DNA from 3 places in the Paludibacterium sp. B53371 genome. Region 2 is predicted to be linked to each of the others. Evidence: predicted binding sites of a transcription regulator. Region 2 holds the regulator's gene; each other region holds the start of a gene.
The links. Region 2 encodes HrcA, which represses chaperone genes, less so after heat shock. Its sites were predicted from a motif close to ATTAGCACTCGNNNNNNNCGAGTGCTAAT; they were not measured.

Region 1: rpoH (RNA polymerase sigma factor RpoH) is a predicted target of HrcA. The motif match lies at 1,219-1,247, and genes of this name have one in related genera.
Region 3: groES (co-chaperone GroES) is a predicted target of HrcA. The motif match lies at 2,102-2,130, and genes of this name have one in related genera.

What each region holds. Positions count from the first base shown of each region.
Region 1 covers NZ_CP069163.1:286,374-289,633, forward strand. The annotation lists gene JNO51_RS01310 (PglL family O-oligosaccharyltransferase) at 1-229, shown strand, start outside; gene rpoH (RNA polymerase sigma factor RpoH) at 334-1,185, opposite strand; gene ftsX (permease-like cell division protein FtsX) at 1,303-2,211, opposite strand; gene ftsE (cell division ATP-binding protein FtsE) at 2,208-2,861, opposite strand; gene ftsY (signal recognition particle-docking protein FtsY) at 2,903-3,260, opposite strand, start outside.
Region 2 covers NZ_CP069163.1:2,140,386-2,143,645, forward strand. The annotation lists gene dnaX (DNA polymerase III subunit gamma/tau) at 1-361, opposite strand, end outside; gene mltB (lytic murein transglycosylase B) at 416-1,423, opposite strand; gene hrcA (heat-inducible transcriptional repressor HrcA) at 1,456-2,478, opposite strand; gene recA (recombinase RecA) at 2,762-3,260, shown strand, end outside.
Region 3 covers NZ_CP069163.1:2,931,270-2,934,529, reverse strand. The annotation lists gene JNO51_RS13975 (glycosyltransferase) at 118-1,230, shown strand; gene JNO51_RS13970 (response regulator transcription factor) at 1,383-2,015, shown strand; gene groES (co-chaperone GroES) at 2,200-2,487, shown strand; gene groL (chaperonin GroEL) at 2,527-3,260, shown strand, end outside.

The DNA of each region.
Region 1 (3,260 bases), 1.8 Mb from region 2:
TCCCTATCCGGATGTGTTGCTGAAGCAGGCAGAAATGCAGGCGCTGGTGGGGCAGGAAGCACAGGCCGAACAGACACTGCGTCTGGCGCTGGCTTCGTTCCCGACCTATGCCCATGACTTTATCGAAGATTTGAAGGACGGCCCGGCATCCTGGCAGCGTTTGCGTGTCATCAGCAGTGAGGCTTATGCCAGGCTGCCGGCGCGTTATCGTACCGCCCCGGCCGAATAATGCCGCGGATGCCCCGGGCCCTGTTCGACAGGGCCCCGTACGGGGCAGGCAATAAAAAACCCTGCCGGCTGCGGCAGGGTTTTTTCATGGGCGGTGAGTGAAGATCAGGCCTGGCTGAGCATCGCCTGTTTCATTTTCCCCAGCGCCTTGGCCTCGATCTGGCGGATTCGCTCGGCAGAGACGCCGAACTCGGCAGCCAGATCATGCAGGGTGGCACCGCTGTCATCGGCCAGCCAGCGCGCTTCGATGATGCGGCGACTGCGGTCATCCAGCGTGCACAGTGCTTTTTCCAGTCCAACCGTCTGCAGCTGAGCCAGGGCCTTCTTTTCCAGCTGACGGGTCGGCTCGGTTTCGGCGTCGGCCAGCCAGTCGATCGGGGCAAAGGCTTCGTCGTCGCCTTCTTCCGCCACCAGGGCGATATCCTGACCGGTCAGGCGAGTTTCCATTTCCAGCACTTCTTCACGCTTGACGCCCAGATCATCTGCGATGGCCTGTGCTTCTGCATCGGTGAGTGCGGAAAAGTTCTTCTTCATGCTGCGCAGGTTGAAGAACAGCTTGCGCTGCGGCTTGGTGGTGGCAATGCGCACCAGGCGCCAGTTGCGCAGGATGAATTCGTGGATTTCAGCCTTGATCCAGTGGATCGCGAACGAGAACAGGCGGACACCGCGGTTGGGCTCGAAGCGCTTGACTGCCTTCATCAGGCCGATATTGCCTTCCTGGATCAGATCGGCCTGCGGCAGGCCGTAACCGGCATAGCCACGCGCAATGGACACCACGACGCGCAGGTGCGAGAGCACGAGCTTTTTCGCCGCTTCCAGATCGTTGGATCCGTGGTAGCGGGTTGCCAGCTCGTTCTCTTCTTCCGCCGTCAGCATCGGGACGCTGTTCACGGCCTGGATGTACTGCTCCAGACTGCCGGAGGTTGATGGAACGGGCAATGCAAAAGTTGTGGTCATAGGGCGTTGGTTCTCCAATCAAGGTAATGCAATGTTAGCACTCGGGTTAGTCGAGTGCTAGTCGATAAAGTTTCATTCCCTGATGTATTTGTTTATCGATTTAATAGCCTGTTGTTATCAGCGTGGCCCGATATGCCGCAGGTGGTGGTCGGCGGCAAGACGGGCGCCAATCACCGCCAGCAGGGCGGCGCCACCGATGAATACCGCCAGTTCTACAGGCTGAAGCATGCGCAGGGAGACGTGCTCGTTATAGAGACGGGCAAAGGCCTGAATCGGCGGATTGGCAATCAGCGCCAGCCAGCTGGTGAGCCCCCAGGCGATCAGGGCGGCCAGAATGCCCTGCCACAGCGCGTGGTAGATGAACGGGCGGCGGATAAAGCTGTCCGGTGCGCCGATGAGCTTGGTGACTTCGATTTCATCGCGCCGGGCCAGGATCTGCATACGAATGGTGTTGTGGGTGACCAGGACCAGGGCTACGCCCAGCACCGCGGCCAGGAACCAGGTGAGCTGGCGGCCGAGCGAGATCATGGCGAACAGGCGCTTGGCCCAGCTGGCATCGAATTGGGCGCTCTCGACCATTGGCAGGCCGGATAGCTCTTTTTGCAGCATGTCCAGTTCGCGCGGGTCGAGTGTGGTCGGGGTGACGACGAAGGCGTCGGGCAGCGGGTTGCTGCCCAGTCCGTCCGACAGGCCCTGCAGGCCGTTGCGCGCTTCCATGTCTTTCAGTGCCTGACCCTTGCTGATGTAGACGAAGGATTGCACTTCGGGGTGCTTGTGCAAGGTGCTGTTGACGGCAGAAATGTCGGCCGCCTCGGCGCTTTGCTCCATATACAGCGTGATTTGCGGCGTGGCCGTGAGCCGGCCGGCCCAGTCCTGCAGGCTGGCCATGGCGACAAACAGCGACAGCGGCAGCGCCAGGGCCACCGACAGCATCAGCAGGTTGAGCAGGCTGCCAAAGGGCTGGCGCATAATCTTGATCAGGGCGCTGCGGGCGCTTTGTGCGTGCAGATAGAAGAAGTGTTTCATGCGGCGAATTGTCCTTCTCTCAGACGGATGATGCGGCGGCCGTAATCCTCCATCAGGGTTTCGTCGTGCGCCGAGATCACCACGGTGGCCCCAACCTGATGGAAGGATTTGAACAGTTCCATGATGTCCAGTGCGTAGGCACGGTCCAGATTGGCCGAAGGTTCGTCGGCGATCAGGATGGAGGGACGGTGCACGACGGCGCGGGCGATGCACAGGCGCTGCTGCTCACCACCGGACAAGCGGATGGGCATGGATTTCTCCCGCCCCAGCAGACCGACCTTGTCCAGCGCTGCACGCACGCGTCGCGCGGCGTCGCGCCGGTCGAAGCCGATGATGTCCAGTGGCAACATCACATTATCGAAGACGTTGCGGTCGAACAGGATTTTGTGGTCCTGGAACACCATGCCGATATGCTGGCGAATGAAGCAGATCTGATTGTTGCGCATGCGGGTAAGGTTCTGGCCATTGACCAGCACGCCACCCTGGGTCGCACGCTCGATACCGGCGATCAGCTTCAGCAGGGTGGACTTGCCTGCGCCGGAGTGCCCCGCCAGGAAAACCATTTCGCCGGTGTCGATGGAAAAGGACAGGTTCTTCAGTGCCTCAATGCCACCGGGGTAACGCTTGCTCACCTGGTCAAACTGAATCATGCGGTGTGATCCTCAACAATGTCGGGTTGCTGTCGTGCCACTCAATCGAACAGTGCATCGATGTAGTCACGGGCCGAGAAGGGGCGCAGATCGTCCAGACCTTCACCGACGCCGATGAAGCGCAGTGGAACCGGGTGCTGCTTGGCGATGGCGGCGATGATGCCTCCCTTGGCCGTACCGTCTAGCTTGGTCAGGATCAGGCCGGTCAGCCCCAGCGCCTCGTCAAACACCTTGACCTGATTGAGGGCGTTCTGGCCGATGTTGGCATCCAGCACCAGAACGACCTCCTGCGGTGCCTCGGGCAGCGCCTTCTGGATGACGCGCTTGACCTTGCGGATTTCTTCCATCAGGTGCAGCTGAGTCGGCAGGCGGCCGGCCGTATCGGCCAGCACGATATCG
Region 2 (3,260 bases):
TGAAGCGGCCGATGCTTGGCGCGTACTGGGCGTTTTCCAGCACTTCGCGGATGTTGTCGATGCCGGTATTGGAAGCCGCGTCGATTTCCAGCAGATCGACAAAACGACCGGCGTCAATCTGCCGGCATGCCGGACACTCGCCACAGGGCTCGGCCCCGACGCCGACTTCACAATTGAGGCTCTTGGCCAGAATGCGGGCAATCGTGGTTTTACCTACCCCGCGCGTACCGGTCAGCAGATAGGCATGATGCAGCCGCGCATCGGTCAGCGCATTGGACAGCGCACGAACCACGTGCTCCTGGCCGACCAGGTCGGCAAAGCGCTTGGGACGCCACTTACGGGCAAGAACTTGATAGGTCATGGAGGCGGATTCTAATGGCAATTGTCCGGGATGGCGAAATGTTTTCCGGAAAAATCAGCTCGGCTGGTCGGCATACACTGCCGCCACATAGCGCGATTTGATCTCCCTGGCGATTTCCTGGGCCACCTTGGCATACAGCGTGCTCTTGTTGTAACGGGTAATCACATAAAAGTTGTTCAGCCCCAGCCAGTATTCGGTCACCCCAGGCGAGACCTCGAGCGGCACCAGCACCGCCTTCACCGCCGGCGCCAGCGGCACTTCCGGCTTCACGCCCATGCCCGCCAGTTCAGCCACGGTGTAGTGCAGATTGAACTTGTCGGCCACCAGGGCATCGACCTGCGGTCCCGGGGTAACATCGGCGGGAATCAGAATGTCGTCGCCATGGATCCAGCCATGCTGCTGGAAGTAATTGGCCACACTACCGATGGCATCGTCGGGGTTGTTCCAGATATCGCGATGGCCGCTGTGGTCGAAATCGACCGCCCACTGGCGAAAGCTGGACGGCATGAACTGCGGCCAGCCCATGGCGCCGGCGTAGGAGCCCTTGAAAGTCAGCGGATCGAGGCGTTCTTCATGCGCCAGTTGCAGCAGCTGCGTCAGCTCACCACGGAAATACTCGGCACGGCGCGGATAGTTGAAGCCCAGGGTCGACAGCGCATCCACCACGCGGAAACTGCCGGTATTGCGACCGTAGTGGGTCTCGATGCCCAGAATGGCCACGATCATCTCCGGCGCCACACCGTAGGTTTGTTCGGCGCGGGCCAGCGCGTCGGGGTGGGCCTTCCAGAAAGCGACGCCGTCATTGAGCAGTTTTTCGTTGTAGAAATTGCTGCGGAACTGGTACCAGGGGCGTGAGGTTGCCGGCCGGTCCATGACCTCGATGATGCGCGGCTTGAGTTCCACATTGGCAAACACGGCTTCGAGTTCCGGCCGGGAGAACTGGCCGCCGGCAACCTGCTCGTCGATATAGCGCTGCACGTCGGCTCGTGCGAGGAAGGCGGCATCGGCCCGGGCCAGCAATGGGGCGGCAAGCAGCAGCGCCGCCAGGATTCTTTTCTTCATGACATCCATTCTCTTAGGGTTGGACGAGGGGCCTACTCGCCGAATGACAGGGCACTCGACACCAGGCGCGCGGTAATGTCGACGATCGGAATCACGCGCTCGTAGGCCATGCGGGTCGGTCCGATGACCCCCAGCGTGCCGACCACCTGCCCGTTAATACGGTACGGAGCCGCCACGACACTGCATTCATCCAGCGTCAGCAGGCCGGACTCGTCGCCGATGTACAGACTCACCCCCTGGGCCTCGCGGCTCTGGTTGAGCAATTCGAGCAGTTCGGTCTTGCGTTCGAAGACGTCGAACAGCTCGCGCAGGCGGTTCATGTCTTCGGACAGATCCCGCACATGCAACAGATTGCTGCCTCCGCTGATCATCACCGACTCCTGCGGGGTGCGGGCGGCCTGACGGCCGAAGTCGATGGCGGCCGTCATCAGCTCGGTGATGTCGCGCTGCAGACCCTGCAGCTCGCCCTCCAGCCGCAAGGCGATGCCGCTCAGCCCCAGACCGGCATAATGCTGGTTGAGGAAATTACCGGCTTCGACCAGCTCACCGGGCGCGTAATCACGCTGGGTCTGCAGCAGGTGGTTCTGCACATCGCCATCCAGCGTGACCAGAATCAGCAGCACGCGGCGTTCGGAGAGGCGCAGGAACTCCACCTGGCGAAACGCCACGTCGGGTCGCTGTGGCGTGACCACCACGCCGGCGAAATGCGTCAGTTCCGAGAGCAGCGAGGAAGCGGCATGCACCAGCCGCTGCGGACTGTCCGGCTGCAGCCCCGACTCCAGCTCGCGCACGGCATCGGTCTCCAGCGGGGAAACGGTCAGCAGGCGGTCGACGAAGACCCGGTAGCCCCGCGAAGTCGGGATGCGACCTGCCGAGGTATGCGGCGCGGCAACCAGCCCCATGCCCTCGAGGTCTGCGAGCATGTTGCGGATGGAGGCAGAAGACAGCTCCAGCCCGCTGGCCATGGCCAGCGTGCGCGAACCGACCGGCTGGCCATCGGCGATATACAGCTCGACCAGGGTCTTGAGCAGGCGTTCCGAACGTTGATTCAGCATGCTGTGCATTCTGGCATAACCCTCAAGGCGACAACAGTAGTCTGTCTGCAGACCGGGCGGCAAAATGATTTTGTACGATATCAAGTGACAAATCGATTTTGATTACGTACACTATCATCAATGACCGGGCAAAAGTCTTTGTTTGCAGGAAAAAAGCTTGCCGGTTGAAGACTTAGGTGGTGACGTCCGGCAAAATGGCAAGGCCTGGCCGGTTTCGTTTGTCACCCCCGAGGTTTGTGCGATAATCCGCCCCTTACCGGCAAATACATTTATTGGAGATAGCATGGCAGAGCGTACCGAAGACAAGAGCCGCGCCCTGGCGGCCGCCCTTGCCCAGATCGAGAAGCAGTTCGGCAAGGGCTCGATCATGCGCATGAGCGACAACCAGATTACCGAAAACCTGCAGGTGATTTCCACCGGCTCGCTGGGTCTGGATCTGGCACTCGGCGTGGGCGGTCTGCCGCGTGGCCGTGTGGTCGAAATCTACGGTCCGGAATCCTCCGGCAAGACCACCCTGTGCCTGCAGGTGGTCGCCGAGGCACAGAAACTGGGTGGCACCTGCGCCTATATCGATGCCGAAAACGCCCTCGACCCGGTTTATGCCCAGAAGCTGGGCGTCAAGGTGGAAGATCTGCTGATCTCGCAGCCGGACACCGGTGAGCAGGCGCTGGAAATCTGCGACATGCTGGTCCGTTCCAGCGGCGTCGACGTCATCGTGGTCGACTCGGTCGCCGCACTGGTGCCGAAGGCTGAAATCGAAGGCGAGATGGGTGACTCGCACG
Region 3 (3,260 bases), 790 kb from region 2:
TCCAGAGGGGCTTTAATGAGGGCATCTCGTTGCTGGTTGGAGCATTGTGAGGTAGGCTTTGATAGTCGTCTGTGCCTCTCAAGTATCTGTTTTTCGCCTGGATGAAAACACTACTCTATGTTGCTTATTTTATTGATGTCGATGTTGTGTGCTTTTATTTCTGCTGTCTTGTTAATCCGCTATCAGCATCTGCATGCTCAGTTTTCTGCTGATAATGATTTACAGGGCGTCCAGAAATTCCATGCAACCCCAGTGCCTAGAATTGGTGGCGTGCCAATTTTTCTCGGGCTGTTGGTCGGTAGTGGCTTAATGTTCTGGCTGCAAAGAGATCTGCTTGGTATAGAAATTCTTCTAGTGGCCTTGCCTGCTTTTGTGGCGGGTCTCGTCGAAGATATCACTAAAGGGGTGGGTGTGAAGACCAGGCTAGGTGCAACCTTGGCCGCAGCTTTGCTTGGAATTCTGGTTTTTCATGCGGTGATTGGACGCCTTGGATTGCCATTGGTTGACGGGCTCTTATTGAAGTTCCCGATCGTCGCAATTCTGTTTACTATGATTGCTGTAGGCGGTGTAGCACATTCAATAAATATCATTGATGGCTATAATGGTTTGTCTGGTATGGTTTCAATGTTGATCTTCATTGCACTGGGTTATGTCTCATTTAAGGTAGGTGACTCTCTCCTCTTATCAATCAGTGCTTCTGCTTGTGGCGCTTTACTGGGATTCTTGCTGTTGAATTACCCGCGTGGATTGATCTTTGCGGGTGATGGTGGTGCTTATTTAGTAGGCTTCCTGATTGCGGAAGTTTCGGTTCTGCTTGTGGCTCGCAATGCACAAGTCTCTCCATGGTTTCCTTTGCTATGTGTTGTGTATCCGGTTTTTGAGACGTTGTACTCTATTTACCGCAAAAAAGTGTTGCGTGGCATGTCCCCTGGCGTACCTGATGGCTTGCATTTACATATGCTCGTGTACAAACGATTGGTACTGTGGATGGTCGGCTCCCGCGAAGCCGAGCACCTCACTCGCCGTAATAGCATGACCGCTCCTTATCTGTGGGGTCTGACCGCATTGTCGATTGCGCCTGCCATGCTGTTCTGGCAGAGCACACCGGTTTTGATGGTGTGTGTGCTGCTGTTTGTCCTGCTTTACCTCGCACTCTATCGCATGATCATTCGATTTAAAACGCCGCGCTGGCTGGTGCGCGCTTCGTGCAAGCGTGATGGGGACGCTTGATTCACGCTCGCCAGGCATTTAGGAATGATCTTACCTGTCTTTCAGAGCCGGCCGTGACGCCGGCTCTTTTCATCTGATAGCCCTGCCATCCTTGTGTACCCCATAGTTCCCGCGGGGATAACAGCGGACGATTGCGCCGCAAGGGTATGCATATGAAAAAAATCATTGTGATCGACGATCATCCGGTGATCGTGCTGGCCTTGAAGACCTGCCTGGAGCAGGTAGGGGATCTGTCTGTCGTCGATGTGTCGGACAGTGGGCAGGACGGGCTGGAAAAAGTGAAGCGCCATGTGCCGGATCTGGTGATTCTGGATCTGTTTTTGCCGAAGACGGATGGCCTGGGCATGATTCGCCGCATCAAGGCGGTGAGTGACAAGATCCGCATCCTGGTGCTGACGGGGCATGAAGAAGGTTTGTACGCCGCCAAGGCCGCCGAGGAGGGGGCCAATGGTTTTGTCACCAAGTCCAAGGACATGACCGAAATTGCCAATACGGTGCGTGCGCTGCTGGCGGGCTATAACTGCTTTCCGGCCGCCCATCTGATTGCCGCGCAGGGGATCAATCCTCAGGCCTTGAAGGCCAGCGATGCCCTGACCGCCCTGACGGTCCGGGAGCTGGCCATCATGCGCTACATCGCCAAGGGCTTCAGCAACAAGGAAATTGCCGCCATGTTCTTCATCAGCCAGAAGACGGTCAGTACCTATAAGGCCCGGGTGCTGACCAAGCTCAAGCTGAAGAATTCGATCGCCATTGCCGAGTATGCAAGAGAAATGGGGGTGGTCTGATTTGCCGGTTTCTATTGATTGCTTTGCGTCTATAGAAATAATTTTTGTTCTCCGTGCCCTTGAAAGGGGTTTGATGCGCCCATATCATTAGCACTCGCTAGGGTCGAGTGCTAGGCGCTCGAACAAAATGCTGATTTGATTGGTATTTCAACTTTCAACAGCCACTGGATATCAGGAGAAATCAATGGCTATTCGTCCTTTGCATGACCGTGTTGTGATCAAGCGCCTTGAGGCAGAAGAAAAAACTGCGTCCGGTATCGTGCTGCCGGGTGCAGCTGCCGAAAAGCCGGATATGGGTGAAGTGATTGCCGTCGGCAATGGCAAGATCCTGGAAAACGGCGAACGTCGTCCGCTGGAATTGAAAGTCGGCAACAAGGTGATCTTCGGCAAGTACTCCGGCCAGACCGTCAAGATCGACGGTGACGAAGTCCTCGTGATGCGCGAGGAAGACGTGATGGCCATCGTTGAATAATGCTGTCGCTGACTGAACAGATTACTGGAGAGTTTGAGAATGGCTGCTAAAGACGTACGTTTTGGTGAATCCGCCCGTGCCAAGATGGTAGTGGGTGTCAATGTCCTGGCCGATGCGGTCAAGGTCACCCTGGGCCCGAAGGGTCGTAATGTGGTCCTGGACCGTTCCTTCGGTGCTCCGACCATCACCAAGGATGGTGTTTCGGTTGCCAAGGAAATCGAACTGAAGGACAAGTTCGAGAACATGGGCGCTCAAATGGTCAAGGAAGTGGCTTCCAAGACCTCCGACGTGGCCGGTGACGGTACCACGACGGCGACCGTGCTGGCTCAGGCCATCGTTCAGGAAGGCATGAAGTTCGTCGCTGCCGGCATGAACCCGATGGATCTGAAGCGTGGTATCGACAAGGCTGTGATCGCCCTGGTTGGCGAACTGGCCAAGCTGTCGCGTCCGTGCTCCAACTCCAAGGAAATCGCTCAGGTGGGCTCGATCTCCGCCAACTCTGACTCCGACATCGGCGAAATCATCGCCAATGCCATGGAAAAGGTTGGCAAGGAAGGCGTGATCACCGTTGAAGACGGCAAGTCGCTGAACAACGAACTGGAAGTTGTGGAAGGTATGCAGTTTGACCGCGGCTACCTGTCCCCGTACTTCATCAATAATCAGGACAAGCAAATCGCTGCCCTGGACAACCCGTTCGTCCTGCTGTTCGACAAGAAGATCTCGAACATCCGCGACCTGCTGCCGGTTCTGGAACAGGTGGCCAAGTCGGGCCG